DNA from 3 places in the Bacillus sp. DTU_2020_1000418_1_SI_GHA_SEK_038 genome. Region 2 is predicted to be linked to each of the others. Evidence: riboswitches for the same ligand, from Rfam matches in the RefSeq annotation. Region 2 holds a riboswitch; each other region holds the start of a gene.
What was found. A riboswitch is a leader RNA that binds a small molecule or an ion and turns the genes downstream of it on or off. The one in region 2 is predicted to bind glycine.
Positions count from the first base shown of each region.

Region 1: it holds a riboswitch for glycine, as region 2 does, so the genes downstream of both, lpdA (dihydrolipoyl dehydrogenase) here and gcvT (glycine cleavage system aminomethyltransferase GcvT) in region 2, are expected to answer to the same signal.
Region 3: it holds a riboswitch for glycine, as region 2 does, so the genes downstream of both, RRV45_RS21415 (phosphoglycerate dehydrogenase) here and gcvT (glycine cleavage system aminomethyltransferase GcvT) in region 2, are expected to answer to the same signal.

Region 1 covers NZ_CP135435.1:732,163-739,142, reverse strand. Annotated here, with positions in the region: gene RRV45_RS03735 (TerC family protein) at 1-775, opposite strand, end outside; gene RRV45_RS03730 (FbpB family small basic protein) at 1,072-1,230, opposite strand; gene purU (formyltetrahydrofolate deformylase) at 1,306-2,175, opposite strand; gene lpdA (dihydrolipoyl dehydrogenase) at 2,197-3,597, opposite strand; glycine riboswitch at 3,787-3,888, opposite strand; PreQ1 riboswitch class I at 4,086-4,130, shown strand; gene RRV45_RS03715 (QueT transporter family protein) at 4,139-4,624, shown strand; gene RRV45_RS03710 (aspartate kinase) at 4,680-6,041, opposite strand; gene RRV45_RS03705 (PP2C family protein-serine/threonine phosphatase) at 6,294-6,980, shown strand, end outside.
Region 2 covers NZ_CP135435.1:3,009,427-3,022,604, reverse strand. Annotated here, with positions in the region: gene RRV45_RS15055 (N-acetylmuramoyl-L-alanine amidase) at 1-724, shown strand, start outside; gene RRV45_RS15050 (hypothetical protein) at 751-1,017, opposite strand; gene RRV45_RS15045 (hypothetical protein) at 1,001-1,363, opposite strand; gene RRV45_RS15040 (helix-turn-helix transcriptional regulator) at 1,360-1,563, opposite strand; gene RRV45_RS15035 (FtsK/SpoIIIE domain-containing protein) at 1,835-3,130, shown strand; gene RRV45_RS15030 (replication-relaxation family protein) at 3,057-3,647, shown strand; gene RRV45_RS15025 (hypothetical protein) at 3,658-3,780, shown strand; gene RRV45_RS15020 (hypothetical protein) at 3,786-4,232, shown strand; gene RRV45_RS15015 (M23 family metallopeptidase) at 4,233-4,808, shown strand; gene RRV45_RS15010 (ATPase, T2SS/T4P/T4SS family) at 4,808-5,209, shown strand; gene comGB (competence type IV pilus assembly protein ComGB) at 5,196-6,227, shown strand; gene comGC (competence type IV pilus major pilin ComGC) at 6,229-6,552, shown strand; gene comGD (competence type IV pilus minor pilin ComGD) at 6,558-6,998, shown strand; gene RRV45_RS14990 (hypothetical protein) at 6,982-7,317, shown strand; gene comGF (competence type IV pilus minor pilin ComGF) at 7,268-7,750, shown strand; gene comGG (competence type IV pilus minor pilin ComGG) at 7,737-8,120, shown strand; gene RRV45_RS14975 (YqzE family protein) at 8,213-8,425, shown strand; gene RRV45_RS14970 (YqhG family protein) at 8,565-9,359, opposite strand; gene RRV45_RS14965 (DEAD/DEAH box helicase) at 9,337-11,025, opposite strand; glycine riboswitch at 11,330-11,422, shown strand; gene gcvT (glycine cleavage system aminomethyltransferase GcvT) at 11,642-12,745, shown strand; gene gcvPA (aminomethyl-transferring glycine dehydrogenase subunit GcvPA) at 12,765-13,178, shown strand, end outside.
Region 3 covers NZ_CP135435.1:4,328,911-4,342,088, forward strand. Annotated here, with positions in the region: gene RRV45_RS21375 (N,N-dimethylformamidase beta subunit family domain-containing protein) at 1-667, opposite strand, end outside; gene RRV45_RS21380 (hypothetical protein) at 695-1,048, opposite strand; gene RRV45_RS21385 (transporter substrate-binding protein) at 1,500-4,388, shown strand; gene RRV45_RS21390 (SET domain-containing protein) at 4,450-5,049, opposite strand; gene RRV45_RS21395 (LysR family transcriptional regulator) at 5,131-6,012, opposite strand; gene hutG (formimidoylglutamase) at 6,145-7,098, shown strand; gene gltS (sodium/glutamate symporter) at 7,118-8,317, shown strand; gene RRV45_RS21410 (zinc ribbon domain-containing protein YjdM) at 8,532-8,870, opposite strand; gene RRV45_RS21415 (phosphoglycerate dehydrogenase) at 9,173-10,381, opposite strand; glycine riboswitch at 10,501-10,581, opposite strand; ZMP/ZTP riboswitch at 10,750-10,829, opposite strand; gene RRV45_RS21420 (LysR family transcriptional regulator) at 10,886-11,782, opposite strand; gene RRV45_RS21425 (coenzyme F420-0:L-glutamate ligase) at 11,901-13,094, shown strand.

The sequences.
Region 1 (6,980 bases), 2.2 Mb from region 2:
CTTTCTCCTCTGTCATCATTTCCTTTTTCTCCTTGGAAAAAAACCATCCACCTACAGCGATCAAAATGAGAACGGCATAGAAAATAATTTTCCATTCTATGGAGTGTGCAAATTCTGCCGGCAGTACCGCTAATGCTGGGTGGGACAGGGTATAAACGGATAGTTTCACTCCGACCCATCCTACAATAAGAAAAGCTGCAATTTCCAAACCAGGCTTTGTTTGCAGCAGCTTAACAAATACATTTGCTGCAAATCGCATGATAATTAAACCGATAAATCCTCCGGCAAAAATGACAATAAATTTTCCTCCGTCAAGGCCTCCAATGTTCGGCAGGCTTGTATTCGGAAGTGCTACCGCAAGAGCTACCGCTGCTAAAATTGAGTCAATCGCAAAGGCGATATCCGCTAGTTCCACTTTAAAAACAGTCATCCAGAAGCCAGCCTTTTTCTTTTCGTCTTGGGGAGTTGCTTTTTCTTTTCCCTTTTTTACGATAAGCTTTCTAAATATATGATTTAAAGCAATAAATAATAAATAAAGTGCACCAACTGCTTGAACCTGCCAGATATCAACAAGAAATGAAATGGCAAATAGAGAACCAAATCGGAATACAAAGGCCCCTGCCAGCCCATAAAATAATGCCTTTCTTCTTTCCTGTTCAGGAAGATGTCTAACCATAATAGCTAGCACTAATGCATTGTCAGCTGCCAAAAGTCCTTCTATCCCAATCAATAGCAGCAATACCCAGCCATATTCTAATAAAATCGATAATTCCATTGTTATTCCTCCATTTTTTGATTAATGTTATCTGCATCTTAATCTGCTGGTAATGCCTTTTTTGCAAACAAAAAACCTTTACCAGCAAGCGGTAAAGGTTTAATAAACAAATAAAGACCTTTACCCCGAATAGGTAAAGGTCTTGCTAACAACGATAATAAGTTGCCGACAATGCCGGGAGATTAGATCTCCGAAGTGACGACTTTGCCGTTAAAGCTACTCCCCTTTAGGAGAAACTATTTAATTGATACTTTAATCATAATTGAAATAAATGTCACTGTCAATGATTTTACAACCTAATTATATTGTAATCCATAACGGCTAGTTTTCTTTTTCGTGATGATATGCTTTTCGTCAATACGCTTTTCGATTTCTTCAAGCTGATCTCTGTCTCTAAGAAGCTCTTCTCTGTTTTTTCTGATTAAATTTGATAATGTTACTCTTTTTCTGCTCATTGTAATATCTCCCTTTATTCATGTTGTATGGTTAATAGAATGTATTCCCATTTATATACATAACCCCAAAAGCTCTTACTCAAACACGATCGTTTTATTCCCATGAACCAGGACGCGGTCCTCTACATGCCAAGAAACTGCCTCAGCGAGAACGGTTCTTTCCACATGCCGTCCAGCTATTTTTAAATCCTCTGCCGAGTAGCGGTGGTTTACTCTCAGAACATCCTGCTGAATAATTGGCCCTTCATCTAAATCATTTGTGACATAGTGGGCGGTTGCGCCGATCAATTTCACTCCCCTGTTAAAAGCGCGTACATACGGGTTCGCGCCAACAAAGGCTGGAAGGAATGAATGATGGATGTTAATAATCTGGTTCGGATATTTCGCTATAAAATTCGGAGAAAGTATTTGCATATATCGTGCTAGCACAATAAAGTCTACTTTCCCATCCAATAGTTCCAACGCCTTCTGTTCAGCTTCTTCCTTCGTTTCATGAGTTAACGGAATGTGATAAAAAGGAAGCCCATAACTTTCGACCTCATCAGCTAAGTGAGCATGATTGCTAATCACTAAAGGTATATCCACCGGCAATTCCTTAGACTTCCAGCGCCAAATTAGCTCGAGGAGGCAATGATCCATTTTTGATACAAAAATGGCCATTCTCTTTCTTTTCTTTGAGCTGCTAAGCTGCCATTCCATTGAGTGATTTTGTGCTATTTCAAGAAGATCCTGCTTAAGCCCTTCAATAGAAGTGTCAGAGTTTTGTAAATCAAACTCAATTCGCATAAAGAATCTGCCAGCCAGCGGGTCGGTTGTATGCTGATCAAAGTGAACAATATTCGCTTGATGCTCCAATAAAAAGTTGGAAACGATTGAAATAATCCCCGGCTTTTCCGGACAAGAAATTAGTAAAACGCCTCTATTTCCTTTTTCTCTTGTTGTCATTGATACACCTCAATTCCAAAATTATGCGTGAATGGCTCTTCCATCTACGGCTAATGCAGCTTCACCGATTGCTTCTGCTAATGTTGGATGGGGATGAATCGTTCTAGCGATATCCATCGATGTCGCTTCTAGAACACGGGCTAGTCCTGCCTCCGTAATCATATCTGTTACGTGTGGGCCGACCATATGGGCACCTAGCAGCTTATTCGAACCTTGTTCCACAACAAGCTTCACAAATCCATCTGATTCACCGAAAACAAGGGCTTTTCCGATTGCACGGAATGAGAATTTCCCTGTTTGTACCTCGTAACCTTGAAGCTTTGCCTCTTCCTCTGTAAGCCCTACACTCGCAACCTCAGGGCTGCTGTATATACATTTTGATACCAATGTCGGATCAAGTGGTGCTGGGTTTTTACCTGCAATATGTTCAATCGCAATGATTCCTTCATGTGACGCTACATGTGCAAGCTGCAAGCCCCCAATTACGTCCCCAATTGCGTAAATATTTGACTCATTTGTTTGGTAGTATTCATTTGTAACGATAAACCCGCGCTCAACATTAATGGTCGTATTTTCAAGACTTATCGACTCGATATTAGGAAGACGGCCTACAGAAACGAGAAGTTTGTCTGCAGAAAACGTTTTCTCTTCTCCACGATGCTCTGCCTTAATTGTCACCCCATCACCTTTTTCAAGAGATTGAGGCAGTACCTTTGCACCTGTTACAATCTTAACGCCTTTTTTCTTCATTAAGCGCTGTACTTCCTTAGAAATATCTGCATCCTCTGTCGGAATAATTCGATCAGCATATTCAATCACTGTTACTTCTAATCCGAAATCAACGAGCATCGAAGCCCATTCAATTCCAATGACACCGCCGCCAACAATAATAATCGACTTTGGCAGTTCTTCCATTTGCAATGCTTCATCCGATGTCATGACATACTTCCCATCGGCTTCTAGACCTGGAAGTGTCCGTGGCCGTGATCCAGTCGCAATGACTATATTTTTAGGAACAAGAGTTACTTCCTCTTCCCCATTATTCAAATCTACTAATATATTTCTAGACTCTAAGATTCTGCCTTTTCCTTCATAAACATCAATTTTCCCTTTTTTCATTAGGTGCTGTACACCTTTAAACAGGCGATCCGTAATTTCTGCTTTCCTTGCCTGTACCTTGGAAAAATCAAGTCCCACTTCGGGAGCTATAACACCAAATGCTGCTGCATTTTTTGTCGTTGCATAAACCTCCGCACTTCGAAGTAATGCTTTACTAGGAATACAGCCAGCATGTAGGCACGTCCCTCCAAGCTTCCCTTTTTCAACAACCGCAGCTGTTAAACCTAATTGTGAAGCACGAATGGCCGCAACGTATCCGCCTGTACCTCCGCCAATAATGACTACATCATATTCTTTGGTCAAATCATTCTCTCCTTTGGATATATTGTGAACATTTTAACAATCAATCCCCAAATTTATCCACGCAAAAAAGGACAGAAAAAGGGTAAGATTGTTTACCCTTCTCTGTCCTTTTACCTGAGAGTTTATGCCCAAATCAATAATGGGGTCCCCTTGGGTGTCGTACTCATTTTTACGAGCTCTCCAGAGATGCGTCCCGTTGTGGTTCCTCTACCTGAGAGATTGGTTCCAAGGGTCTTTTTGGAACTTGCTCCTTCGGTGGCTTGTCGTAATGCTCTCTCCCACAACCGTCATCCGCCTATATGGAATTTTCTATAAATTTAGAATAATACTTTAGCACTGTAATGTCAAGCATTTTAACAGTATCTTAATGTTTTTTGGGAAAAGGTTCACAAAGTGTTCATTCCGGTTTGAAAAACACAAAAAAAATTTACAATAATTGCGGTTTGACAGCATATGATTTGCCTATTAGAATATTATCTTTGGGTAGCGCCCGCGTGGTTCGTAACCATCCCACGATAAAAAACTAAGGAGAGAATTGAATATGAATGTAAAAACGCTTGTCGGAAATGGCATTTTAGCAGCTTTATATATTGCTGTTTCTATGCTTATCCAGCCTTTTGGATTCACTAATATCCAGTTTCGTGTATCCGAAATGTTTAATCACCTAGTCGTTTTTAACAAGAAATATATTTTCGGAATGGTATTAGGTGTATTTTTAACGAATTTATTATTTTCACCAATGGTCGCGTACGATCTCATTTTCGGAGTCGGGCAAACACTGATTTCATTATTAATCACAATTGCTTGCTGCCGATTTATTAAAAACATATGGGCACGCATGATTGTAAACACGCTCGTGTTCACCTTCACTATGTTCCTAATTGCCCTTGAGCTCCATCTTGCCTTTGGCTTGCCATTTATGTTTACATGGCTCACAACCGCTATTGGTGAATTCATCGTGATGGCAGTTGGAATGCCTCTTATGTATGCATTAAATAAACGCGTAAATTTCGAAAAATCAATATAAAAATGAGAGTTGGCGAAAACTTGTGCGCCAACTCTTTTTTTAAGCCCTTAAAGCCTTAAACCGTAACAGGAGCAAAAAACTCGTCATAAATCGCCCGAACCGCTCGCTTCTCATCGACTTCCTTCACGCCAAACATCATGCTCACCTCAGAAGAGCCTTGGTTAATCATTTCGATATTAACCCCCGCTTTTGCCAAAGCTTTGGATGCTCTTGCTGTAGTACCAATATTGTGTCGCATTCCCTCTCCTACAACCATGATAAGCGCAAGACTGTGCTCAATCACGACTTCATCAGCTTCTAACTCTGTCCTAATTCGATCAATGATCGCTTCTTCCATGCCAGGGGTGAATTGATTTTCTCTTAAAATAATAGAAATATCATCAATTCCTGACGGTGTATGCTCATAGGAAAGACCATAGCTTTCTAATATCTCCAACAGCTTTCGGCCAAATCCAATTTCTCTGTTCATTAGATACTTACTTACATAGATGCTGCAGAAGCCTTCGTCACTTGCAATCCCAATAACCGGGCCATTTGTGTTGTCCCGCTCATAAACAATTCGAGTGCCTGGTGCCGATGGGTTATTCGTATTCTTTATATGTACCGGTATCCCAGCCCGGAATGCCGGAACAAGTGCCTCATCATGTAAAACACTGAATCCGGCATAGGAAAGCTCCCGCATTTCTCGATAGGTTAATTCCTTAATTTCCTTTGGTCTATCCACGATAAAAGGATTGACTGAATAAACAGCATCCACATCCGTAAAGTTTTCGTACAAGTCTGCTTTGATTCCGTTAGCGAGGATGGAGCCCGTGATATCTGATCCACTCCTTGAAAAAGTAAAAATCTCGCCTTCCTTGCTATAACCAAAAAACCCTGGAAAAATAACGAGGCCTGGGCGCTCACGCAGCTCAAACAAACGATCATAGGCCTCTGGCAGAACTTGTGCATGACCTGGTTCTGCACTTACTAAAAGCCCTGCTTCCTTAGGGCTTACATAAGTAGCCTCCACACCCTGTTTACGGAAATAAGCTGCAACCAGCTTAGCATTGTTGTCCTCTCCGCTCGCCTTCAGTAAATCCATGAATCTTTCAGGGTTGCTTTTGTCTGAATTTAATCGTTCAAGCAAATCCTGTTGAATGGTATGAATAATTTCCTCGGATAATTCTAATTCTTCTGCAATTAGAGCATATCTTTCAATAACAGCATCGAGTTTTTTCTTTGGATCTTTATTTTGCAAACTGAGCTCTGCACATTCAATTAAGAGATCTGTTACCTTTTCATCCTCTGAAAATCTCTTTCCTGGTGCAGATACGACAACTACCTTCCTTGCGGGATCAGAAACAACAATCTGGAAGACCTTTTCTAGTTGTTTTCCGGATGCTAAAGAAGATCCGCCAAACTTTACGACTTTCATTTTTACAACCCCTTACTGAAAAAATATATCCCTAATTTTACTCCTATTCAGAAAATAATCAAGAGTTTTTCCTTTCTATAAGGACATTTGTATACTAGTAATGGACAAAATAGGTCTAATAGCCTATTATTTATTTTTTCCATTCTAGACACTTCCGATGCTTTTTCCATTTATAGTGTTTATCTCTAACAACTTTACCCATTTTTAAAATATAATAAAAGTAAATATGTAAGAAATAAGGGAGCAGACTATATGGGGATTCTTATTGTGGACGACAACCAGGCGAACTTGTTTGTTATTGAAAACATTTTAAAACGTGCAGGCTATGATGATTACTTATCTTTAACTTCAGCACAGGAATTATTCACTTATCTCCTAAAGGATCAGCCAGTAGAAATTGGAAAACAGGCAGACATTATACTGATGGATATTATGATGCCTGAAATGGACGGAATTGAAGCATGTAAAAAACTTCAGCAATACCCACATTTAAAGGATATTCCTGTTATATTTGTAACGGCTCTTGAAGATTCCAATAAAGTTGTTGAGGCACTTGATGCTGGAGGCATTGACTATGTGACGAAACCGATTAATAAAACAGAGCTTCTAGCAAGAATTCGAGTGGCACTAAGGCTGAAATACGAGAAGGACTGGCATGTTGAGCAAGAAGAAAAGATTCGAAATGAGTTAGAATTATCGATGCAAGTCCAGACCAGCCTGCTGAGCGAGCCTGTTTATAAGGAGAACCTTCTATTAAAGGCTTCCTATTTACCTGCGTTTAAATTAGCAGGTGATATGTACTATTGGCATAGAATAAATGAACACCGTTATGCCGCCATTCAGCTTGATATGATGGGCCACGGGATATCAGCTTCACTTGTTTGCATGTTTATCTCATCTGTTTTAAGGGATTCAATTACAACCTATGCCGATCCTGAG
Region 2 (13,178 bases):
TGGTCATGGTGGAAAAGATCCAGGCGCGGTTGCGAAAGGTAATATTGAAAAAGTGTACACTCTTGAAGCGGCTCTCTATGTAAATAAACGTTTGTCAGATCATGGAATAGAGAGTGAGTGCACTAGGTATAAGGATGAAACTTTAGATGAAGATCAAAGAGTGGCAAAGGTTAAAAAGTTTAAAAAGTGTATGTCGCACCATTTTAACGCTAGTGGTGGAAGCGGTATAGAGGTGATCCATTCTATACATTCTGATGGGAAGTTCGAGCATTTCCTTATTGAGGAATTTAGAGCAGCTGGCTATCCTGTAAGATCTAGACCAGTATTCTTTAAGTCTCTTCCTAACAATCCGAAACAAGATTTTTATTACATGCATAGGCGCACCGGTAACTGTCGTACAACAATAATTGAATATGATTTTGTGGATGGTCCACAATCTGAAAAAATAAAAGATAAGGCCTACCGTGAAGGTATGTATGAATGTGTGGTTCGAGCAATTTGCAGAGATGAAGGTGTCGTATATAAGCCTTTAAATCCAAAGGAGGTAAAATCTGTGAGCGAACAAACTCTAACTCCAGGACAGGAAGCCGTTAGGCAAGAAGCTATTCGTTTAGGAATTACTGACGGGAAAAAACCATTCCGTGAAGTAAATCAGTATTATGTATGGAATGCAATGATTCCGTTAGCCCGCCGAGTAGAAGAATTAGAAAAGAAGTTGAAATAAGAAAAAGCCCTTCTTTCGAGAGGGGCTTAAAATGGTAAATCGTCAATTGGTTCAATCGGTCTAATTTGTTTTACGAGTTCAGTAATGTCATTTACCTCATTCCAGATTACCTTTTCAATAACAGTGTCTCTAAATCCAGTTTCTCGCTTCTGCTGCTCAACCCATTCATAAGCCACAACCCCGACAGTAAAGTCCGGATTTTCTTTAAATTCCTGATCATTCACATAAAATTCACCCCGGCGCATGTTGCCAGTTCCTTCAACCCTTGTATGAGTTTCAATTAATACTTTCATATACTTTATTCTCCAAAGCAGTTTGACAATGCTTGCATTTGCTGGCGTTAAGTTTAATCCTTTCCTGACAATGCGGACATTTCTTTTTTAGTTTTTTGTACCTATCATAAAAATAGATAATCAATATCCCAGGAACATACCGAATAATGGATTCATCCGGTGACAAACCCCATATTTCTCCCCAAACAACAGCGAAAACAATCGTTAATACTAAAGTTATGTTCAAATTCTTCGAAATACTTATTCTATACCTAGTGATTACATCTAAAAAGAATGAAATTAACGTAAAGATCAGCAACGCACCTAATATAGCACCTAATGCAGCACCTAACAATTCAAATATCATTTTCTATCCTCCCATTCAAATAGTTCTTCAACCGTTTTATTCAACAACCTCGATAACTTAAAAGCCTTTTCAATTGAAGGGAACGCTTTTCCTGTCCTCCAATTACTCAGTGTGTTTCTTGATACCTCCATATACCTCATGACATATTCGTTCTTGTAAGGAGATTCATCTATTAATTTCCCTATATTGCTCTTCAGCATATTTATCACCAATATATACATTCCACAAATTAAATATTATCCCTTTCATAAAATTAGGTTAAAAAAAATACAACTAATTTTGTGCAGGACACGCATTTATTGGGCTTACACCCATATAGTATATTATTCCAAATAGATATTCCTTTCAAAATTCTATCCTAGAATCATTTCTGGAAGGGGAGAAATTCAGTTTTATCAATGGTTGCAACCAATCTTATTTCTTCTTTTTGTCGAGGACTATACTACGTATATTAAAGGTGGTGGTGACTTCATGTTAGTGGAGGTAACAACTTCATTGTTAGCAGGTTGTCTAGTCGGTTACTCGTTTCTTCAGAAGCAGGGTGGGGGAGTGAATGACGCGGCTAAGATTCAAAGAATTTGTACCAATAACGGACTGACCGTAAAAGAAAATGGTGAGAAAAAAACAATGCAGCTGTTAAGGCGATCAAAAATTAAAGATGGTGGAAAAGTAGTTGGAACCGAGTGCGCTTTCAGAATTCCATTAGGTTTAAGTTTTCATGATTTCGAAAACAAAAAAGACAATATCCAAGACGGAATCAACAACAAACAGGCAATCCCTAACATTTCGTTTCAGGACATAAAAACACTTCGATTAGACCGCAATCTGATAATGGATATAAAGACCTTACTCAACAAGAAGAAACAGCTTAAAAAAGAAATAGAGCTGTCCTATGATGGGGTGTTGAAGATTAAGGTGTTTGATGAACCATTAATCACGAAATTTGATTATGAGAAAGGGATAACTGATGGTTGGATGGTCCCGGTAGGAAAAAGCCGTAGTGGTTGGATAATTCATGACTTTGAAAAAAAGGCTCATATTATCGTAGCTGGCACAACAGATTTCGGAAAATCCAATTGGGTAAATTGTACGATTAACACTTTACTGACGAACAAAGGGGATGATGTATCATTTACCCTTATCGACTTAAAAGGAGGATTAGAATTTAACCGTTATCGCCATTTAAAACAAGTAAAGGCATATGCACCAGATGTGGAAGAAGCAAGAAAAGCTTTACAGTCAGCGGTAAATCAGATGGATAAGGTTACTGAGTATTTATTAGAAAAAGGATTTTCGAATGTAAAAGAAGCAGGATTCAAGGATCGTCATTTTATTGTCATTGATGAAGCAGCGGACATGGCAGACGATAAAGATTGCCAGAAGTTATTGAAGGACATTGCAAGGAAGGGGAGGGCAAGCGGTTTACGATTAATCTACACAACACAATATCCAACAGCAGAAACGATAAGCTCACAAGTAAAGCGTAATTGTATTGGCAGACTTTGCTTTGTTCTGGACACAGCAACAGCAAGCCAAGTGGTGTTAGATCAAGGCGGTGCAGAAAAGCTTTCTGCTATCCAAGGAAGGGCCTTATATAAGGATTTAGGCTTAATTGAAGTACAAACACCTTATATCAGTAATCAAACCATTAAAGAAACCATTCAGCCGCACATTACATTTAAAGCAAGGAGTGATGTCGGTGAGAGCATCAAAGGAACAACGACACGAAAACATTCTCTTGAGCTTGAAGAAATTGGGCTTTCTTAGTAGGTCGCAACTTCAAAAGCTTCATCGTTTGGGCGGTGTTAGGAATACTAACCGGATATTAAAGGACATGGGAGGTTATCTGAATATAGTCAGGCTTAATGAAAATGTCTACTACTTGAATGCGGAAGGCAGACAACGAGTGGGTGCCAGTAAGATATTAAAGAAAACACATCAAATTACACATCATTTAATGCGGAACACCTTATTTATAGTTAGAGGTTGCCCGATTTCATGGAAAAACGAAGTGAAACTGTCGGTCAAAGATGAAGTATCAGTAATTGCCGATGCTATTTATACAATGGCTGGTCAATATCACATCATCGAAGTAGACCATACTCAAAAAATGTTAGAAAACAAACGAAAGATAGAAAGATACCGAAAGTTGATTCAATTAAATGTATTTGAGAAAAGACCAAAATTCATCTGGATTACCACAACAGAATATAGAAAGAGACAATTGCTTCAATTATGCGAGGGTTTAGATGCCATTGTGTATACCATCAAAGACTTACATTAGGAGGATTAATATGCCGTGGAAAAAAGTAGCACTTCAAGTAGGGTTATTGGCTCTTGATTACGGATTAAAAAAGAGCAAAAAGAAAACAAAGAAACGCACAACTACGAAGCGTAAAACAAACAAAAAGAGGTGATCATCATGTTTAAACGTAAAGAAACCATGAGCATTAAACAGTTTATGAATAAAGAGCATGTGATGGAAAACGCTTTTTGTGCCAAGGAATTAGCTAGTTTTGAGAAGGTTGAATCAATGGGTTGGTTGGCTACCATGACTTCTCTCCCTTTAATCTTCGCTCCTGCCATAAAAGCGAAAGAGGTATTTGCAGCTGAAGTAGTTCCGGTAATGGCTTCTGCGGAATTATCCAGTAAGTTAATGACTGCCTTCGGTCCTATAATCGATTTAGTTCAAGCATTAGCTTATCCTGTGGGAATGGTCGTGGTATTAGGCGGGGCTATTATGGTGATGATCGGTCAGCAGGAAAAAGGTTATTCCATGCTAATGTCAGCAGGATTAGGTATTATTCTTATTAATATTGCTCCTATGGTCTTAAATGTATTAATCGGTGCCATGAAGAGTGTGGTGTAAATGATTATCCGAATTACTTCTAAATTTCGAGAAATGGAGAGTTTTCGGAGTAAGCCACATACTGGAATAGACTTATCATTCCCAGAGGGGAGCGAATTAAAATCCATTGGTGATTCAGTTGTTGAGAAGATTGTTGACTATGGCTCTGAAAATATTGGCAAAGGAGTTATCCTTCGTTTAGCTGATGGAAAACAGGCAATATACGGGCATTTAAGCGATATTAAGGTTAAGGCAGGTCAAAGTATAGCGGAAGGTCAGATAATTGGTTTAAGCGGCAATACAGGGAATTCAACAGGCCCACATTTACACTTGGCTTTAAAAGAAAACGGTAGCTTTATAGATCCTACTCCTTTAGCTCATAAATTAATGGCATGGGAGCAGTCGATAGGAGGGTATTTCTTTGATAAATTTATTCAAAGTCGGATTGAGCATTTCGTTTCGGATTTTATTATTTCGTTACCTGTCCTGGTGGGGGTTAGTTTTGCTGTGTGGGGTCTACTTAATATGGTTAGCGGCAGGCTTGCTTCAGTAGGGGTTGTAGGAGTGTTTATCTTAGGTGGATTGGTAATATTATAGTGCATGTTCCTATTGTAGTTACTAGGCATTTAGTGCTTTCTACGATGCATACAAGAGACGCAAAAGGTGCCATATACCGCTTAAATGAATTTGGTGTCAATTGGGTGGAAATCGAACAAACCCTTGTTGCCGTAACAGCACAAAGGCTAGTCGAATTGACCTGTCCATTTTGCCAAGGGGAATGTTCACCCTATTGCTTTAGTTATGGAAGATGGAAGAGAGCAAGTGTTTTTGAGCTTCTTGCAGGACGTGCTTTACATGCATCAATGATGGAGGCGAAGGGTGAATATATGGATGTAGATTATTTTACATTAAAAGAGGTCATCAAAAAAGGGATTGCTCTAGGGTATATTAAAGAAACAGAATATGATCGGTGGGTGCTTGATTATGCGGAGGCATAAGTGGAGTCTTCAGGAACAAAGCCATTTTCTAAAAAGAACAGGGGAGCTTCTTTCAAGAGGCTACCCGCTATCCGAAGCAATAGAATCTATTCTATTTCAACTTCCGCGAAGAAAGAAAAATGAGGTAGGTGAATGTTTAGCCCAATTAAGAGAAGGTTATCCATTTTATCAAATATTATCAAAGCTTCAGTTTAACCGACATCTTATTGGCTATGTCTTTTTTGCTGAACAGCATGGCGGTTTGGCACAGGCATTCCAAGAAGGCAGTGAAATGATGCTTAAAAGAGACAGGGACTTGGAAAAGCTGAAAAAACTGCTTGTTTATCCCGTATTATTAATTTTTATTACGTTAGTGTTATTCATCTTTGTTGATTATATGATCCTTCCTAGATTTTCTTCATTATTTTCCTCAATGAAGCTAAAGCCAAACTTTTTTATGAACGCAGTCACGTTCTTTAGCAATATAATGCCTCTCTTCTTCGGTTTATGCACCCTTTTCCTTGCTGTTCTTTTCAGTTACTACCTTTTACAATTTCGGAAATTTTCTCAAGTCAAGCAAAAGAGTATACTCGTTTCAATTCCAGTAGTGGGTTTGTTTTTAAAATTATTTTACTCACATTATTTTTCGATTCAAATTAGTTATTTATTATCGGGTGGTTTGTCTATTCACGAGGCATTAAGAATGTTTGAGAAAAATGATAAACAGCCTCTCTATCAAGAGCTCGGGGCTGACATTATTGATAGTCTTCGAAGGGGGGAGAGGCTAGAAGATATACTGATAGGCTATTCTTTTTTAGAAATAGAGCTTCCTCATATTATCAGGCATGGCCAGAAAAACGGGAAGCTCGATCAGGAGCTGGCTTTCTTTAGCAAACATTGCTTAACGCTAATTGAAGAGCGTTCAGAAAAATTACTAAAGACCATTCAGCCGATTTTGTATTCTGTTATTGGTGTAATGATTGTATTTATGTACTTAGCTGTACTATTACCAATGTTTCATTTACTGGAGGGATTTTAATATGAAGGTATTGAAAAACGAAAAAGCTTTTACACTGATTGAAATGATGATTGTTCTGCTTGTTATTTCTGTTTTACTAATTATTACGATACCAAATATTACGAAGCATAATTCCAAAATTAACAGCAAGGGGTGTGAGGCATTTGTCAAGATGGTACAAGCCCAGGCGCAGGCTTATGAAATTGAAAAAAAATCACCGCCAGCAGATATTCAAGCACTTGTTGATGCTGATTATATTAACGATAAGGAAAGAACCTGTCCAAATGGAACTGAAATTACAATCTCAGCTCAAGGAAAAGTATCAACTGTTGAAGAAATGGATTAAGCAATATGGTTAGCAAACAGGGAGGCTTCACTTTAATAGAGTCTTTATTTGTCTTAAGTGTATTTCTCATTATTGCCTCTGTACCCGCCTTTCTATTAAAGCCCCATTTTATCTCCTTTGAAAAAGAAAAATTCATCTCACAATTGAAAGCAGATCTTTTCTATGCTCAACAATATGCTCTATCCCATCATATTGATGTGTATGTTCATATTCTGCCGGAAGAGAGTAAGTATGTCGTACATGAAAAGCTTAGTGCCAACTACTTGATTGAAAGAGAAATACCAGAAATGATTACAGTACAAGAGGAGTCAATGAAGCTCTACTTTCAGTTTCAGTCAGATGGGAATATTAATAGATTTGGTTCCTTTGTCATATTTGCGGGAAGGGAGAAATATCGGTTTATGTTTTATATTGGAAAGGGAAGATTTTATGTTGCAAAAGAATGAAGGGTTCTTTTTGCCTGAGATGCTGTTGACTCTATCTGCATGGCTCGTTAGTACAACCATTTTTATACCCTTAATAATGAATTTAATGGATCAATCTGTTCAACTTCGGCAAGAATTTGACAGCACTAAAGCTTTATATGAGACATTGCTAAAGGCTCAAAAGGAAGATTTACAGCCTCAATCAGAATTGATTACGATCAATCAAACTGTTTATGAAATATATGAAGGGACTTCAGGGGGAAACGCTGAACAGGAGGTTTGCGTTAAATATGAGGATGTATTCAAGAAGCTACAGACGAAATGTGAAATATATGAATAATAAAGGCTTTACAATGCTAGAAATGTTATATGCCTTTTCCATTTTTCTGCTTGTTGTTTCTTTTTTTCCACTAATCTTTAAATATTTCATGGGAAATGATCAGCTGGAGGCACGTCTAAAAAGAATGGAATGGCATGTATTTGTCAATCAAATAAAGAAGGAGCTTCGATTAGCGGAGGAAATAATTGTTTCAGATAATAGGCTGGTATTTACAAAGCATGGTCAATTAATACTATATGAAAAGCATGGAACTAATTTACGAAGGCGGGTTGATTTCAAAGGACATGAAATCGTCCTTCAGCAAGTAGATTCATTCCAATTTTCTCCGATACGTGATGGGGTAAAGCTGACGTTGACTGATCATTATGATCAAAAGTACTCCGTATTATTATATTCCTTTATAAGTTTGGACGAAAATTATGCTCCAGAATGAAAAAGGATTTACCTACCCGCTTACCTTTACAATTATCTTGCTAGTTGCGCTTCTGCTTACAATGCATATTGAATTTTATTTAACAGAGATTCGTTTTTTACAAGAATCACAAACTCTTTTGAAACAAGAGTATTATTTAATAAGTTCTCTGAAACGGATAGAAGATATTTTATTAACGGAGGATGAAGATCAGTACACTGGTGTTTTTTCTTTTTCCGATGGAGAAGTCCATTATGAAACGGCTAAAATAACCGATACTTTATTGATGTCAACATTTAATTTACGCATCGGGACAAATATTGAAATGCTCGCCTATGGGTATTTTGATAAGGAGGAAGGTAAAATGATAAAGTGGATCGAAAAAAATTGAATTTCTTTGCAAGATGATGCAGTTGAATAAATATGTTATTAGAGGACATACTTGAATTGAAGTTATTAAATAATAGAATCAGGGTGCATCATATGAAATCGAATGACTATGTTAAATACATTACCGAAACTGTTGTCAAGTATATTGATCAGCCAAAAGATGAGCGCAAGAAAAGCAGATTAGAGAAGAAGGATATTAAAGAACCATTCTTATATCGGTGGTTCGGATTGATCCCTTATGTCCTCTACTTTAATTTAAAGAGGAAAAAAGAAAACAAATATGAAAAGAAACCGTTCAAAATTTGAGCGGTTTCTTTTTACGTCTAGCTCCAGCACCTAGCCCCTCGAGGTCATAAGCCAATCCGTCAAAAAGGTTAAAGAACAACCTTTCTGCCGGATTGTCTTATGCTTGTCGGGGCTGATCAAGGCGCTTCCGCTTTTGTTATTACACAGCCATATCAGTTAAATAAAACAATCCTCCATTGACAATGGATATTTTCACCTTAGGCTCGTATTGTTCCTTCAAGGCCGTTTTTTCAATTTCATAACTTTCATCCTTTTCTTCTGCCTCTTCATAAAAATGCTCAAGTAGATTTAGGTCCTTGTCCCAGCGCTCTCTAGCTTTTATAGCCCAAGAGTGATCCTCTTGTTCAATTTGATATTTTAAGAAATTTTCCACTCTTGAGATTCCGCTTCTTGGCATAATTAGTGGGGAAAGTGTAAATGAATAGTCTGGAATTTTCGGTGTTAGCTGCAATTGAAGCAACCTATCATGAAAATTTTCAACCATTTGTCCATTTATTAATTGAAGTCCAATTGATTTAAATACGTCCCTTTTTCGATCACATTCATAGGAAATGCGGACATTCATTGCAAGCCATGGCCTCAAAGGGATTTGTTGCCCAGGTGTCTGATGATGGTTTTCATATAATCGAATATAACCCGCTAAGCTTTTGGTTGTTTGAAAAATTTGGTGCAGGCGCGGCGAGCCAAAGTGAATGCTTTCTCCTTTAATATGTTCCGGAGCTTGCTGCGGGTTAGTTATTAAAGTAAGCCTCATCGGATTAGGCATTCCTCCGGTTTTCTCCAAGTAATGCCAGTAGAATGGTCTATTCATAAGTTCTTTATCAAGATCAATCGTTAGTTGGACAGTCATGTAGCCTTGCCCATTTTCTGTAATTTCACAGCCGTTTGCATGGAAGTATCTTTCAAGAAATTTATGAATTTCTTGTTGCTGCATTTTGTTCACCCTCCCGCATTTCTTCAGCAAATTGAATCATCGATGTTAGGTTCTCCATTTTTATTCTCATTTCACCCTCTGAGGCAGATTTACCGAATATATCAATTAGGTGATCCTCAACATTTCCGAAATCCAGCTTAGAAAGAATATCATCTAAATCGCCAATCACCTTTTCGAAAAGATTAATTTTCTCGTACAACAGCTTTAATACATGTTCTTCAACAGTATCCTTTGTAGCAAAATTATAGATCATGACATCCTTTTCCTGTCCAAGACGGTGAATACGCCCAATTCTTTGTTCGAGCCTCATTGGGTTCCATGGCAAGTCAAAATTAATGATGTGATTACAAAACTGAAGATTAATCCCTTCACCGCCTGCTTCTGTTGCAATCAGCACCTGAGCGTTTTTTTGAAAAAGTTCACGCATCCAGTCTTTCTTGCCTCTTTTAAACCCTCCTCGAAAGGGTACTGAAGTGATGCCATATTGCTTGAGAAACCATTGAAGATACATTTGTGTTGCCCGATATTCTGTGAAAATAATAACTTTATCGTTAATTTGCTGAATTAATTCAAGTGCTTTCTCCGCTTTAGAGTTTTTTTGTACGGCTTCAACCTTTTCAACTAAATATTGAATTTGCTTTTGATAGGCGATAGTTGGTTCTTCTTGTCTTTCTAGCATGTTTTTTAATGTATAATAAACAGCTTCACGGCTGCTGCACGCCTCGCGCTGAAGGGTCATCACGGAAAATTGGCTAGAGCTGATCCAATTGCCATCTCGCCGCAAGTTAGTGACTGCTTCATAAAGATCTCTTTCTTCTTTTGAAAATTCAATAGGAATCGTTTCAACAACTCGTTTTGTCCACTCGATGCCTGTATCAGCACGCCGATTGCGAATCATTACTTTATTCACTAATTCCTTTAAATGCTTGTCATCATCTAGGTCACGAGCATCCTTACTGTATTTTCGATAAAAAGCAGATTCATTTCCTAAATGGCCGGGCTTTAATAGCGAAACAAGATTAAAAATTTCACTGATGCGATTCTGAATAGGTGTAGCTGTTAAAAGCAAGCAAAACTTCTTTTTTAAATTTTGTACAAACTCATAGTTCTTGGTTTTATTATTTTTGAGCTTATGTGCTTCATCTATAATGATTAAGTCATAATCTTGCTTATTAATAATATCTCTATGAGGATTCCGTTTAGCCGTATCAATAGATGATACAACCACATCACACTGCTCCCAAACATAGCTTTTCCTCTGGGTAACAGCTGGAATGAAAAACTTGGTGTTTAGTTCAATGGCCCATTGAGTTACAAGAGAGGCCGGTACAAGAATTAATACTTTTTTGACTAAGCCGCGTATCATGTATTCTTTTAATATTAATCCTGCTTCTATTGTTTTTCCTAAACCCACTTCATCTGCAAGAATGGCTTTTCCATTCATATTTTCTACTACTTGCTTTGCCACCTCCAGCTGGTGAGGCAATGGAGTAAGACCTGAAAGATGCTTAGGGGCCTGCAGACCCTCAAATTCAGGGATCGTTGTATGATTTTCAACCTCTATCGCTAGTTTATAAAGTTCCCAGTTCCCCCATGGTCCGTCCTGCACGATTCTTGTTAAAAAGTCCTCCTGCCATGAAGAATCAAATTCAATATTTACTGTCATAAAACTTCTCCTTTGAAAGCTGTCTAGCTTTAGCGCCTGCCTCAGTTATAGTGGACATTTGGACCATCGAGGCGCTTTCCGCATTTCTTTTATATGAGAAAAATATTAACCATTGCTCAAATAGGTTTCTAATGGTAGGATAATAATAGCTTTGAAAGTTTTGAAATTTGCCACAACCACTTAGTTTAACGAGTGATTTTATTAAAGGAAAAAGGTTTCAAATTGGATTCAAGGCTAAAAAGTATGTTTTTAAGGAACGTATTTGCGTTTAGTATGACCAATTTGGAAAATTTTATAAATACGGATGATGATAAGGGGAGAGACTACATTTTGTAGCGCCGAAGGAGCAAGCAATTTCAGTTGTGAATCTCTCAGGCAAAAGAACCCTTGTTTGACGTAGCTCTGGAGAGTGCTTCTTAATTAGGGAAGCCACCAAAGGGGAAAGCCGGTTATCGGTAAACTTTCAGGTGCAAGGACAGGGATCTTCTCTATTTTAAGGGGGATTTCTGCCCTTTTTTAGTGTCTGTAATATGTCTAGCTTCTGTGTCTAGGCGCTTACCGCATTAAATTGGCGAATTTCTAAACTTTTAAAAAGGATAAAAAGGGGGACAAGTGAATGTCACAGTTAAAACGTACACCATTATTCGATGTTTACAAAGACTATGGTGCGAAGACAATTGACTTTGGCGGCTGGGATCTGCCTGTTCAGTTCTCTAGCATTAAAGAGGAGCATGAGGCAGTTCGTACAAAAGCTGGGTTGTTTGACGTATCCCATATGGGTGAAATAGAAGTAAAAGGCCCAGACAGCCTAAACTATCTTCAAAAAATGATGACAAATGACATCTCAAAACTAAAAACTTTTGGTGCCCAGTACACAGCCATGTGTTACGAAAATGGCGGGACTGTTGATGATTTACTTGTCTATAAATTTGCAGATGATCATTATTTGCTAGTTGTAAATGCTTCTAATATTGAAAAAGACTATCAATGGCTCACAGACCATCTTGAAGGAGATGTGACAATCGAGAACCTTTCCGACAAGACGGCTCAGGTTGCTATTCAAGGTCCGTTAGCGGAGTCTGTTCTTCAAAAGCTGACTGCTGAAACAAATTTATCAGATATCGGTTTTTTTAAATTTCAAGATCAAGTCGATATAAATGGCAAAAAAGCTCTTGTTTCCAGAACGGGTTATACAGGAGAAGACGGCTTCGAAATTTATTGCGATGCCAATGATGTTGTAGCTATTTGGAAGGATATTTTAGAAGCCGGAAAAGAAGAAGGGGTAATCCCTTGCGGATTAGGTGCCCGTGATACATTGCGCTTTGAAGCCAACCTTGTACTATACGGCCAAGAAATTTCTCCGGAAATTTCTCCACTTGAAGCGGGAATCGGTTTTGCCGTAAAAGTGAATAAAGAAGCTGATTTTATTGGTAAAGAAGTTCTTTTAAAACAAAAAGAAGAGGGTTTAACAAGAAAATTAGCTGGAATTGAAATGATTGATCGTGGAATTCCGCGTCATGGCTATCCGGTATTCAAAGGTGAAGAGCAAATTGGAGAAGTAACAACAGGTACACAATCTCCAACTTTAAAGAAAAATATCGGCTTGGCCTTATTAAATACCGAAAATACGGCAATTGGAACAGAAGTTGAAGTAGAGATTCGCGGGAAGCGCCTAAAAGCAGTTGTGGCAGCGACGCCTTTCTATAAAAAAGGGAAATAACAGGAGAGGAGACATAATAATGAAACATCGCTATTTACCGATGACAGAGTCAGATAAAAAAGAAATGCTTGCTACAATCGGTGTGAACTCAATCGATGAATTATTCAGTGATATTCCTGAACGAGTAAGATTTAAAGGTGAATATAACATTAAACCTGCAGCAACTGAAACAGCATTAATGAAAGAGCTTTCGTTAATGGCACAAAAGAATGCTGATCTTAAGAGCAATACCGCTTTTATTGGAGCAGGTGTTTATGATCATTACATGCCTGTAATTGTTGATCATGTACTTTCACGTTCTGAATTCTATACAGCTTATACACCATACCAGCCAGAAATCTCTCAAGGAGAGCTTCAGGCAATCTTTGAATTCCAAACAATGATTTGCGAATTAACAGGTATGGATGTGGCAAACTCTTCTATGTATGATGGA
Region 3 (13,178 bases), 1.3 Mb from region 2:
TACCATCTGCCCTTTGAAAAATACTAGCTATGATGAATTCAGCATCGTTTGAAGCATGAGGCTTTACTACTGTTTCTACTTCATTATTTGCGTTCATCTCTTCAATGCCGTATGGAAGTGAAAATCTCCCATTTGTTTTACTAATAACCGCTTCTTGGAAAACTGTTACCCTTCCCGTTTCTGCATCAAAGGATCCCCCAACAAAAAACCATGTGCCTTGTACGAGTGGCTTGTTAGTGCTTACCTTCTCAACGTTCCCGTTTTCATCGCCAATCCATAAAGCCAGGCAGCCTTTTTCATCAATGAAAAGGCCATAGCCTGAATTTTGATCAGGGGACCATTTTGTCAGAATTCCTTGCACGCCTAAATCAGGTGTTGTTGGGAATATCATGGCCTGCAGAGAAAAACTGTTAACGCTTTCAAAATGAGACTGGGAATCGAACTTGATATAGGACCCCATATGTATGGCCTGCTTCCTGCCATCATATTCCTTATTCACATCTGCATCTACACTATAAATCTTTAGTCCCGGCCCTTCAGGATTGGAATCTCCATGGACAAGATGGACAATTTCTGTTTTATATTTTTTATGATCACTGTTTACCATAAATTTAATATTTTGACCGGGCTGAACACTTAATCGATCTGTATAACCGTTAATTGCCAATAGAATCCTCTCCCTTTTTGATAATTATTAATCTACTAATCCATGTTTTTTGAGTCTTTTAAGGAATAAGGCATGCTCCGCCTTCTCACGTGTGTCAAAGCATTGATCTTCAAAAACTTTATAAGGAACTCCGCGCTTCCCCGGATGTTCCCCCAAACACCATTCTTGATGGGGCTTTGTACAAACAATTAGATCTTTTCCTTCAATAATTTCGTGATTTCTTCTTAGGAAATTGAGAACCATACTCAGATTATAGCTATGTCTGCCAACAGGCTGCTTTCTATGTTCTTCAATTAACTCCTCTGTAATAAGGGGCTTAATGTTATTCTCAAGGATGTATTTATCTGTACTTAAATAAGCTTTCTTTGCTTGTGCATTCAAAATAAACCCTCCTTTATTTTCACCATTGTAATGTTTCTGACTTACCAAAGTAGCGGATGAAATTTTAAAATAATCAGTTAATTAATTTCGACTTTCGGGTGACATTTGTACAATACCCAAACAATCACTCACTTCCTTTCTTTGGTAAGCACCCTTCACTTTAAGTGTTGCAAAATCCATGCCAAGTTTCATAGATAATAGACTTAAAGGTTTTTCCCATGAAATGAAGAATATAATACCTTGATGTTGTTAACCTTTTGAGAGTCAACTTACTTCCTTTTATACAAAGTGTAATTTTTTCATAAAAAACTTTTCCCACACAAAAAATATTAACTATTTGCCAAATTGTAAAGCATTTGTACACCTAAATCTGTAAAGAGGTTGTTCAACTGTCAAAATAGTGTACTGAACAATAAATGAACAATTTTATAAAAGAAAGGAGCCAATATCATTGGAGAAACAGGAGTTGAAAGTGGGAATTCTCTTTTCATTAACAGGGACAACCAGTATTACTGAACGGGGACAGTATCAAGCATGCTTATTAGCAATTAAACATATTAATGAAAGCGGCGGCATTAATGGAAAAACACTTATCCCGATTGTCGAGGATGCGGCTTCCGATCCTGATATAACTCGCCAGAAGGCTGAAAAGCTTATCGTTACCGATCAAGTCACGGCCATTATTGGCTGCTACACTGCCGCCTGCAGGAAAAGTGTCATTCCTGTCTTAGAAATGTATAATAATCTATTATTCTATCCGACCATAAATGAAGGCGGAGAAATGCATCCCAACATCTTTTATTCCAATTCAACGCCTAATCAACAACTGCTTGACTTTATTCCTTGGCTCATTCGCCATGTTGGGAAGACCTTTTACCTCCTAGGTTCAGACTATATTTATCCTAGAGAGATAAACCGATTCGTACGCCAACTTGTTGAGTATCATGGGGGATCTGTTTTCGGAGAGCAATACGTTGCATTAGGAAACCAAGTTTTTGATAAGCATTTAAATGAAATCAGACAGATGAATCCAGATATTGTCTTCTCGACCTTGGTTGGCGACAGTACTATTAGCTATTACCAGCAGCATGAAAGACTTGGCTTGCAGCAGCCCATTGCTAGTAATGTGACAGCAGAAACCGAAATTAAAGCGATTGATCCTAAAGGAAAAACCGAATTTTACTCCAGTTTTTCATATTTCAGTACTATTGATCGTCCCGAAAACAGAAGATTCATAATGGAATTCCAACGAATTTATGGGACTGATATTATTAGTTCTGTTATGGAGAGTGCCTATAATAGCATGATCCTGCTTGCAGAAGCACTCAAAAGGGTAGATACTTTCTCAACTAATGCCATTCGAAGTGCCTTGTCTGGTCTATCCATTGAAGCCCCACAAGGGAAAATCATGGTTGATCCGATCAATCAGCATGTATGGCTAAATTCGCGAATTGGAAAGGTCAATGAATCCGGTCAATTTCATATTTTATGGGATTCAGATAATCCAATTAAACCGATTCCTTTGATGGAAGATGCCCTGCCATTACATCGTAAGGATACTATCCCTGACAAAAAGAATGAACAATTCCAGCCTAAAATAAATCAATTCCAGCCCCTTCTTTCTGAACTCAAAAAGAATTTATCAAGGCTGCCCTTTCCGTTTGCCTATTTTGATAAGGAAGGTTTGCTGATAGAAATCATTAATACTGGCTCTCCCGCAGATACCTCCCCTCTATTAAATTTGAAGACGGGAGATACGGTAAATAGCACACTATTGAAAAACAGTGGAATTGCCGCTGCTTTTAGTGGGAAAACATCCACATATGAAGTTACAAATGAATGGGATAGGAAATCAAACAATACATATGTTGTTGCAGGGTTCCCTATCATTGGATCATTTGATGAACTTAAGGGTGTATTGGGCGTTTATATGCCAAAGACATCATCTGAGTCAACCGAACAGCTGCTGGAGAGCATTAGGGGTATCATCCATCTAAGTTTTAAGCTAGTTGAAAGTCAAGAGAAACAGTATATTCTAAATAACGCCCTTGGTGAAATTACAGACCAGCAACCGGGAGGTTTGTTTATCATAAAAGAAGGGCATATTCATTTTCAAAACAAAAAGGCAGTAGAATTATGGAGAAATAAACAAAGCCTAGTACAAACTGTTTTACAGGAGATTTCTTTGAATAGGGCGGATAGAGAAAAAGGTGAGGAGCGTATTTTAAGGCGTAAGGATAGCGAAGAAAGCTACGAGATTAAAGTACAAAAGAAAAATTCGTTGATTTTTATTCATTTTAAATCCCTTCCTCGCCATCCGTATCGGTTTTCCTTGAATGAAAGAAAGAACTTAACCACTTATGATCTAGTCGGCTCCAGTGATTTATTTTTAAAAACAATTGAATTGGCACGCTCTGCTTCGAAAATACAAGCTAATACTCTTTTACTAGGGGAAAGCGGGACTGGCAAAGAGATGTTTGCCCGTGCTATCCATAATGAAAGTGCACGGAGGAATAAGCCATTTGTAGCGATAAATTGCGGTGCAATTTCAAAAGACCTAATCAATTCGGAACTTTTTGGATATGTGGAAGGGGCTTTTACTGGTGCCAAAAAGGGCGGCAGCCCGGGTAAATTTGAGGTTGCTAATGGGGGAACTCTTTTTCTTGATGAAATTGGTGAAATGCCTCTTGAACTGCAAACAACCTTATTAAGGGTTTTGCAGGAAAAGGAAGTTGTTCGCGTTGGCGGTCACAAGCCTATTCCATTAGATGTACGAATCATTGCAGCAACGAATAAGGATCTTTTCCAGGAAATTGCCTTCAATGGTTCATTTCGGAGTGACCTATACTACCGTCTAAATGTTTTCACTATCGAACTAATACCTCTTCGCAAACGACCTGAGGATATCGTCCATTTCAGTTATCATTATTTAGAAGAACTCAATGCTCTTACTAGTCAAAAGAAGGAACTATCAAATGAAGCCCTGATACTAATGAAAAAATACAATTGGCCTGGAAATATCCGAGAGCTTTGCAACGTTATAGAAAGAGCCTATTACTTAGCAGGGAACTCATCAATTATTGAACAAGAGCATCTTCCTCAAGAAATAGCTGAAAATATCCAAGCATTGAAGCAGGAAGATACTTATTCCCCCTATAATATTAAGAGCATTTCAGATATTAAGGAAAAAAACTATGAACATGAACGCCAATTTTACATTCAAACATTAATGAAACACAAGGGAAATATAACTAGAACAGCCAAACACCTTAGCATCTCCCGTACAACCCTTTACCAGAGACTTAAAGAATTCCAAATTGAAATTAAAAGAGTTAAATAGATGCCCAGAGAAGCATACATCCTTGATGTAGAAGGTGTATGCTTCATATTTTTATAAACCATTACCTATGTTTATTTCGGTCATAATAGATGCATTTGATTGAGTCAAAGAGAATCTGCTCGGTGGCTGTGATTTTTACTTTTTCCATGAATTCGCATGGAATAAGGTGGATCAGCGGTTGTTTAACTTCATAGAAGTGTTCAAGAGCATTAATTACCTTCTGATCCCATTCCTCTGAGTAATATAGAAGATCATCTGGGTACACTTTCTTTCTCTCTGTTCCATCTTCCGGGATACATTCAAAGGGTTCATCTACATTCAAAGATCCATAATCATCCGTTAATTGCTCTCCTGGATAAATGTCCCGAACAGCTACTTCAAATTCATAAGCTGTTCCCATACAGTTTGCATGGAAACTATGATTCACATACCTGCCGAGATCCCAGCAAAGAACATATTTTCCTTCTTGATTGCGGTAGGAGTATTTCTTTAGGAGGTCCCTCCTGTATTTATCTAGATTTTTAACATAGTCTGGCTCTAATATTTGATCAAGCCCATCCAATGCCCACGTTATTGTCCCTTTTGGAATAAATTCAGTTGCAAATACACCAAAACCTATCTGCTCATTAATAAAGCGCAGTTCCGTATGCGGATGAATCATGTCGAGCAATCCCCTTTGTATAGTTGGTTTTATCCATAATCTATGCAAAAGACGTCTGCTTGTTGATTTTTAAAATGATTGTTATTTAAAAAAACCTTTAATTTCTTCTAATAAATCACAAACAGCTGGAGAAAGATAACGGTCTTTTAAATAAGCCAGATAGACTGTACGCTTTAAATGCTCAGATTCAATCATATGCATCGTAATATTGGGGTTTGGCGTATATTTAATATAGCTTTCAGGCAGAATCGTGACGCCGAGGCCTTGTTCAACAAAACTGTAGGCGGTTTCAAACCTTTCAATCTCATACATGATCTGGGGAATGATCTTTTCCTCTTCAAATGCTTTTAGAATATCCTCTCTAGTTCGTAATCCAACCTTACTAATAATAAAATCCCTTCCTTTTAGATCATGAAGGGTAATTCGCTCCTTTTGATTAAGAATATCGTCCTTATGAGTTAGGAGAATTAAATTTTCATCATAAAGGGGGATGAGATGAATCTCTTTTTTATCAATTGGCTGATTTGTAATGGTGAAATGGACATCATATTGCATAAGGGATTTATAAACTGTTTCTTTTCCAAGTATCTCGATTAATTGAAACTGTATATTTGAAAAACTCTTTTTAAACTTATTCACTGCTTTAGGAAGCCAGAATTTAGTGGATTCAATCATGCCAATAGTTATTTTTCCGGTACCATGTTGTTTGATTGCATCAAGATCTTTAAGCATATTGTCAAAGTTTCTAATTAGCTGCAAAGACCTCTTATAAAAAATTCTTCCTGAATCCGTTAATGCCAACCGGCGAGTATTTCTTTCGAGCAGCTGAAAACCAACTGCCGTTTCCAGCTTTCTAATGGCGTTACTTAAAGAAGGCTGGGAAATATGAAGAATGCTGGCAGCTTTAGAATAGTTTTTTTCCTGAACGACGGTAACAAAGTAACGAAGCTGACGAATATCCATAAAACCTCCTATTTGATTTATAGCTTAAAGCTATGCAATTATAATATTTCAGTATTGGTTTTTTATATATTAGCACCTTTATAATAGGATTACACGTATAACTCAGAATTTTTTTAAAAAGGAGGAGAACCTATGTACACAGAACCGTCCAAAGAGCATTGGTTTGGAAGAATTGATAGCCACACAGACTCCTTAAGCTTTCGATATCATCAAGTAGTTAATTTGTCTGGAATCCCTTCATCTTCTGTAAACCAAAAAACTTTTGGCATTATTGGATTTAAGTGTGAGGCTGGGGTAAAACGCAATAAAGGACGTTTAGGTGCAGCAGAAGCTCCTGATAAAATAAGGGAAGCTCTTGGTAAGCTGCCGTGGCATCTATCTAAAGAGACAGGGCTGCTGGATGCTGGTAACGTTTCTTGCATAGGCGACCAAATGGAAGAGGCTCAAGCTGAATTAGGCCATGCCATTACAAGCCTATTAAACAAAAATGTAAGCCCCATCATTCTCGGCGGCGGTCATGAAACCTTTTATGGCCATTATCTCGGAGCTAGACAATTTATCGGCAAAAACGCAAAGCTTGGCATCATTAATATAGACGCCCACTTTGATATGAGGCCGTATGATGAGCAAACATCATCTGGTACGATGTTTAAGCAAATTTTAGATAACGATGCTCAAAGCAGTTATCTATGCTTAGGGATACAAAAATATGGAAACACTTTGTCCCTTTTTGATACGGCGGACAAGTATAACGTTCGGTATTTGCTAGAAGAGGATTTATCTCTTTCTAATATGGATCCTGTTAAACAGAAAATTGAGAGTTTTATTAAAGAACATGATCATGTCATTCTTACTTTATGTACCGATGTGATTGATTCATCCTATGCTCCTGGAGTTAGTGCACCTTCGCCTTTTGGTCTTGAGCCAAAGATTGTCCGTTCATTGATTCGCCATATCATTTCAAATGATAAAATCCTTTCATTCGATATTTCCGAAGTAAATCCAGCCGTTGATGAAAACAATAAAACCGTTGCACTAGCTGCCCAGTTAGTCAATGAAGCCATCATGAACTTTAATATAAAATAGGCATCTTAGGGGGTAACATATGAATTTGGAACTCAATCAAATCACAACTGTCTTTCTTGCCGTAGCTTTGTTAATGATAGGCGGAATGCTGCTTAATAAACTTCCATTTTTAAAACGATTCTGTATTCCAGCACCAGTTGTTGGCGGATTATTATTTGCAATTCTTGTAACCGTTTTAAAACAAACAGGAATTCTTACGATTACCTTAGATACCTCACTGCAAAGCCTTTTCATGCTAACATTTTTCACAACGGTTGGTTTAGGCGCAAGCTTCAAACTAGTAAAGCTTGGGGGGAAACTCCTTGTAATTTACTGGATTGCCTGCGGCTTTCTAGCCTTGGCTCAGAATTTTATTGGGATTTCTCTTGCTAATGTACTTGGTTTAGAACCGCTGCTTGGCATTATGGTTGGGGCTGTTTCCATGGAAGGCGGCCATGGGGCAGCAACAGCATTTGGCGGAACCCTGGAAGAACTAGGAGTCAACTCAGCTCTATCAATCGGGCTTGCTGCAGCAACATTCGGTCTTATTGCCGGAGGATTAGTCGGCGGTCCTACTGTTAAATATTTAGTGACTAAGTATAAATTAAAGCCTACTGAGTCGGATGAAATGGATGAAGTGGCAGCTGCAAAAGAAATGGGAGATACAGATAGCATGAATTCACAAAAATTCATGACCCAAATTCTGATTATTACATTGTGTATGGCTGCAGGCTCTTACTTAGGCGAGCTTTTTTCAAAGGCAACGGGCTTTGTGCTGCCAAGCTATGTAGGTGCAATGTTCTTAGCCGTTATCGTCAGAAACATCATTGATAGCATTAAAAAAGATGCGATTGACATGAAGAGCATCAATTTAATTGGGGATGTGACGTTAGGGATTTTCCTTTCCATGGCGCTCATGAGCATTAAGCTATGGGAAGTGGCGGATTTAGCATTGCCAATGCTCATCATCGTCTTTGTACAAGTCATCTTTATCGTGCTTTTCAGCATTTTCGTTTTATTTAAATTGTTAGGCAAAAACTATGATGCGGCCGTTATGGTTGGAGGCTTCACTGGTCACGGACTAGGCGCCACTCCAAATGCGATGGCCAATATGTCAGCGATTACGGCACAATTCGGTCCTTCCAGGAAAGCATTCCTCATCGTTCCGATCGTAGGTGCATTCCTGATTGATGTATTCGCCATGCCGATTATTATAACAAGTATTAATTTATTTAAATAAACAGACTATTGTTACGCTATCACTTTCCTGAAATATGGATACTAAAAAAACGTCCCAGAATTCTGGGGCGTTTTTTAGGGTTTAGTCCTAGAAAAGGCTATGGATACAATGCAGTAGATAAAATTAAGGTTAAGATAGAATAGATTTTTATTTAGTAAGAGGGCAGGAGTGTATTTTCCCCGCCCTTTATTACTCAGCCTAGATTAAAATATTTTTATACTTTTTTAACAAATTCGGACTTTAATTTCATAGCACCAAAGCCATCAATTTTGCAATCAATATCATGATCGCCATCCACGAGACGGATCCCTTTAACCTTTGTTCCAACTTTGATGACGGATGAACTTCCTTTCACTTTAAGGTCTTTAATGACTGTAACTGTATCCCCATCGTTTAAGATGTTTCCATTCGCATCTTTATAAACCTTGACGTCTTCATTTTGGGCCTCAGATTCTAGGTTCCATTCATAAGCACATTCCGGACAAATAAACAGACTTCCATCTTCGTATGTATATTCTGAATTACATTTTGGACAATTTGGCAAATTCGACACTAGCCATTTCCCCCTTCATTATTATTCTAAATACTCTTTGGTTTCATCGCCTACAAGTATATTGGATAATTAGTAAAGTTTCCACTAAACTTCATAAATGCTGTTCTTAGTATGTTATTATCACCGGCCTTAAATACCATGAACCTTTTCATGACTACTGTTTTCCATCTTAAACTACTAAAACAAGCCTCATGAACCATTCATGGCTGCTGATTTCCAACTTAACCAGCATAAACGAGATTCATGAACCCTTTCTGGCAAAAAAAGACCAACCCCCGCATTAAGAGGGCTAGTCTATTAGCTTATGGAATCATTCGAACGGTCACAATTCCATCGATTTGGTTAATGATATCTTCCAGACTCATAATAACTTCATTATCTACTTTATTATCAATATCAATAATCGTATAAGCAAAATCGCCACGGCTTCTATTGACCATGTCAGCGATGTTTAAGTGATAGTTTGATATAGCAGATGTAATCTTTCCGACCATGTTTGGAATGTTTTTGTGGAATGCCGTTACACGCTGTTTTCCGGTATAAGGAAGGGTAGCATTTGGGAAATTCACAGAGTTTTTAACATTCCCTGTCTCTAGGAACTCCTTTAGCTGGCGCGCTGCCATAATCGCACAATTCTCCTCTGACTCTACTGTTGAAGCACCAAGGTGAGGGGTAGGAATCACGTTTTTCATTTTCATTACATTTTCATTTGGGAAATCTGTCATGTACTTTCCTACTTTTCCGCTTTCAAGGGCAGCTGCCATATCCTTTTCATTCACTAATTCACCTCGAGAAAAGTTCAAAATATAAACATCGTCCTTCATTAAGCTAAAGGTCGCTTCGTTGAACATTTCTCTTGTATCTTCCGTTAATGGAACATGGACGGTAATATAATCAGATTCTGCAAAAAGTTGTTCAATAGTCATCGCCCGCTGGACTTTGCGGGATAACTTCCAGGCAATATCAACAGAGATAAATGGGTCAAACCCAATGACATCCATGTCTAACTCAATCGCATCATTCGCCACAAGGGCGCCGATCGCTCCCAACCCAATGACGCCTAGAGTTTTCCCCTTAATTTCCTTCCCAACAAATTGCTTCTTGCCCGCTTCCACAAGCTTTGGAATTTGTTCACCTTCTCCTGCTAACGTCTTAACCCAGCTCACACCGGCAAAAAGATTACGAGATGCAGCCATTAATGAGGTCAGTACCAATTCTTTCACCGCGTTGGCATTAGCACCTGGTGTATTAAATACAACAATCCCTTGCTCCGTGCACTTATCAACAGGAATGTTATTCACGCCCGCTCCTGCTCTTGCAATAGCCTTTAATTGATTACCCAACTCCACTTCATGCATGTTAAAGCTGCGAACGACAATTCCATCTGGATTTACACTGTCATTATCGATTGTGTAATGATCATGATCATTTTTAAATACCTTTAATCCGCTTTCTGCAATATTATTCAACGTCTTGATCGTTTTCACTTTGTTTAACATCGTTGTGCTCATCTTCATATCTCCTCTTTTTTTAATATACTTTTAATCTATTAACAAAATGGGGAAAAAAAAAGAGACTGGTGTTCTCCAATCTCATCCGACGTCAAAAATAACAAATAGCACGATTCATTTGTTATTCTTCTGTCCTTTTGCCTGAGATTTTGAACCCTTCGGCGCTGCAGTCAACCTGCAGTCTCTCCAGAAGCTGCTCCTGTTATAGTGCAACCCATAACAATCATAGCCTTCTTCATATTTAATTATTAATAATTTTTCGAAAAATCCGTACATCTACAATAATCGAAATTAAAGACATTATCAACTATTTTTTCCTGAGCCATCCCCCCTGAATATACACAAAGAGGTAAGGGATTAGTTTCCCTTACCTCTGCCCAGGCGAACGGCTAATCGATACTATGTGCTCCCCCACGGTTATCCGTTTTCGCCAGTTACACATAGCCTTTGAAATTGATTACAGGATATCAGATTTTACAGAATCCTTCAACCATTAATTTCACGCTAACGCCCTTTGCTCTGATTTTTTTCCAAAATCCCCACAAATTTAGTGGAGGCTGGCGATAGTGGAACACTTTTTAGAAAGCAGACACCTATATCCCGTTTTGGTATTTCCTCAGTAAGCTGAACCTCAAACAATAGCCCTTTATTTAAATATTCCAGAGAAAATTCTTTCGTCACACAGGCAATCCCTAAATTTATTTTTGCAAATTCCAAAAGTAGTTCATGTGAACCTAATTCGAATTCAGGCGATATTTGTATCCCTTTGGAAAGCAAATAATCCTCAACATAGTTTCTGGAATTTGATTTATCTAGAAAAATTAAAGGCAACTTGACTAGTTTCTGAATACTGACAGCTTCAGATAATAGACCCTTATATTTTTCTCCGCAAACAAAGATATCGTGGACTTCAAGGCATGGCCTTAACTCTAGCGCAGGATCATCAATCGGAAAATTACAAACAGCTACATCGACCTCTCCCGATTTTAGCAAAGAGCAAATTTCTAATGTCGTACCATTCACAATCTTAAATTTAATATTGGGATAATTACTGTGAAAAGCCTCTAAGTACGGAAGTAAAAAATATCTGGAGATCGTGTCCCCAACACCAATCTTTAATTCTCCCGTAGTTAAATTCTTAAATTCAAGTATTTTTTCCTCTCCCACATCTATTAAATTAATGGCTGAATGAATATATTCAAATAAAATTTTGCCCTCAACAGTGAAAGTTACCCCTTTAGGAGTTCGATTGAAAAGGCGTGTATCCAATTCTTTTTCTAATTGCATGATGGATTGACTAACTGCAGGCTGTGTCATGAAAAGCTCTCTCGCCGCCTTAGAAAAACTTTTGCACTTTCCAACTGTACAAAAAACCTTATAGAAATCTAATTTACTTACCATATAACCACCCCTTATATCCACTATTAGATATATTAATTTTACTTATATCACTAAAGAGGTGTATAGTACAAGAGGATAATATGGAAATTAAGCCTAACAGTTATAAGGAGCGATTATATTGGAAAGAGTAGTTGGAACTGTTGTTAGAGGCCTTCGTTGCCCGATCATTAATCAAGGAGACAATATTGAAGAAATTGTTGTTGATAGTGTGCTAAAGGCTGCGGAGGTTGAAGGCTTTAACATTCAAGATAAAGATATCGTGACGATTACAGAGTCGATCGTTGCCCGCGCTCAAGGGAATTATGCGACAATCGATCATATTGCACAGGATGTAAGTTCAAAATTTGGTAACGAAACTGTTGGAGTCATCTTCCCGATTTTAAGCCGTAATCGCTTTGCTATATGTCTTCGCGGGATTGCAAAAGGGGCGGCAAAGAAAGTTGTATTAATGCTTAGCTATCCGTCTGATGAAGTAGGCAATCACTTAGTTGATATTGATTTACTTGATGAAAAGGGCGTTAATCCATGGACAGATGTTTTAACCGAGAACCAATTCCGTGACCTTTTTGGCTATAATAAGCATACTTTTACTGGTGTTGATTATATTGATTACTATAAATCGTTAGTGGAAGAATACGGAGTTGAATGTGAAGTCATCTTCTCTAATAACCCGAAAACGATTTTAGAATACACAAAAAATGTTCTGACTTGTGATATCCATACAAGATTTAGAACGAAGAGAATCTTAAAAGCGAATGGCGGAGAAAAAATCTACAGCCTTGATAATATTTTGGCGGAATCTATTAATGGAGCTGGATTCAATGAAGAGTATGGTCTTCTTGGATCCAATAAGGCAACAGAAGACAGCGTGAAGCTTTTCCCACGTAATTGCCAGCCAGTCGTTGATAAAATCCAGCAAATGCTCAAAGACAAGACAGGAAAAGTTGTTGAAGTGATGGTATACGGAGATGGTGCTTTCAAAGATCCTGTTGGTAAGATTTGGGAGCTTGCGGATCCAGTTGTTTCACCTGCATACACATCCGGTCTTGATGGAACTCCTAATGAAGTAAAGCTAAAGTATCTTGCTGATAACAACTTTGCTGATTTAAAAGGGGAAGAGCTTAAAAAGGCAATCTCCGAATTCATTAATAACAAAGAATCTGACCTTGTAGGATCAATGGAATCTCAAGGAACGACCCCAAGAAAATTGTCTGACCTGATTGGCTCACTATCTGATCTAACTTCAGGCAGCGGGGATAAGGGAACACCGATTGTCTTTATCCAAGGGTATTTTGATAACTATACAAAATAAGACTAATTAAATTTAAACTAGATGCCAAGCAGTTTACAGCATCTAGTTTTTTTCATTATTAATGCATCAATTTTTTTAAGCTCT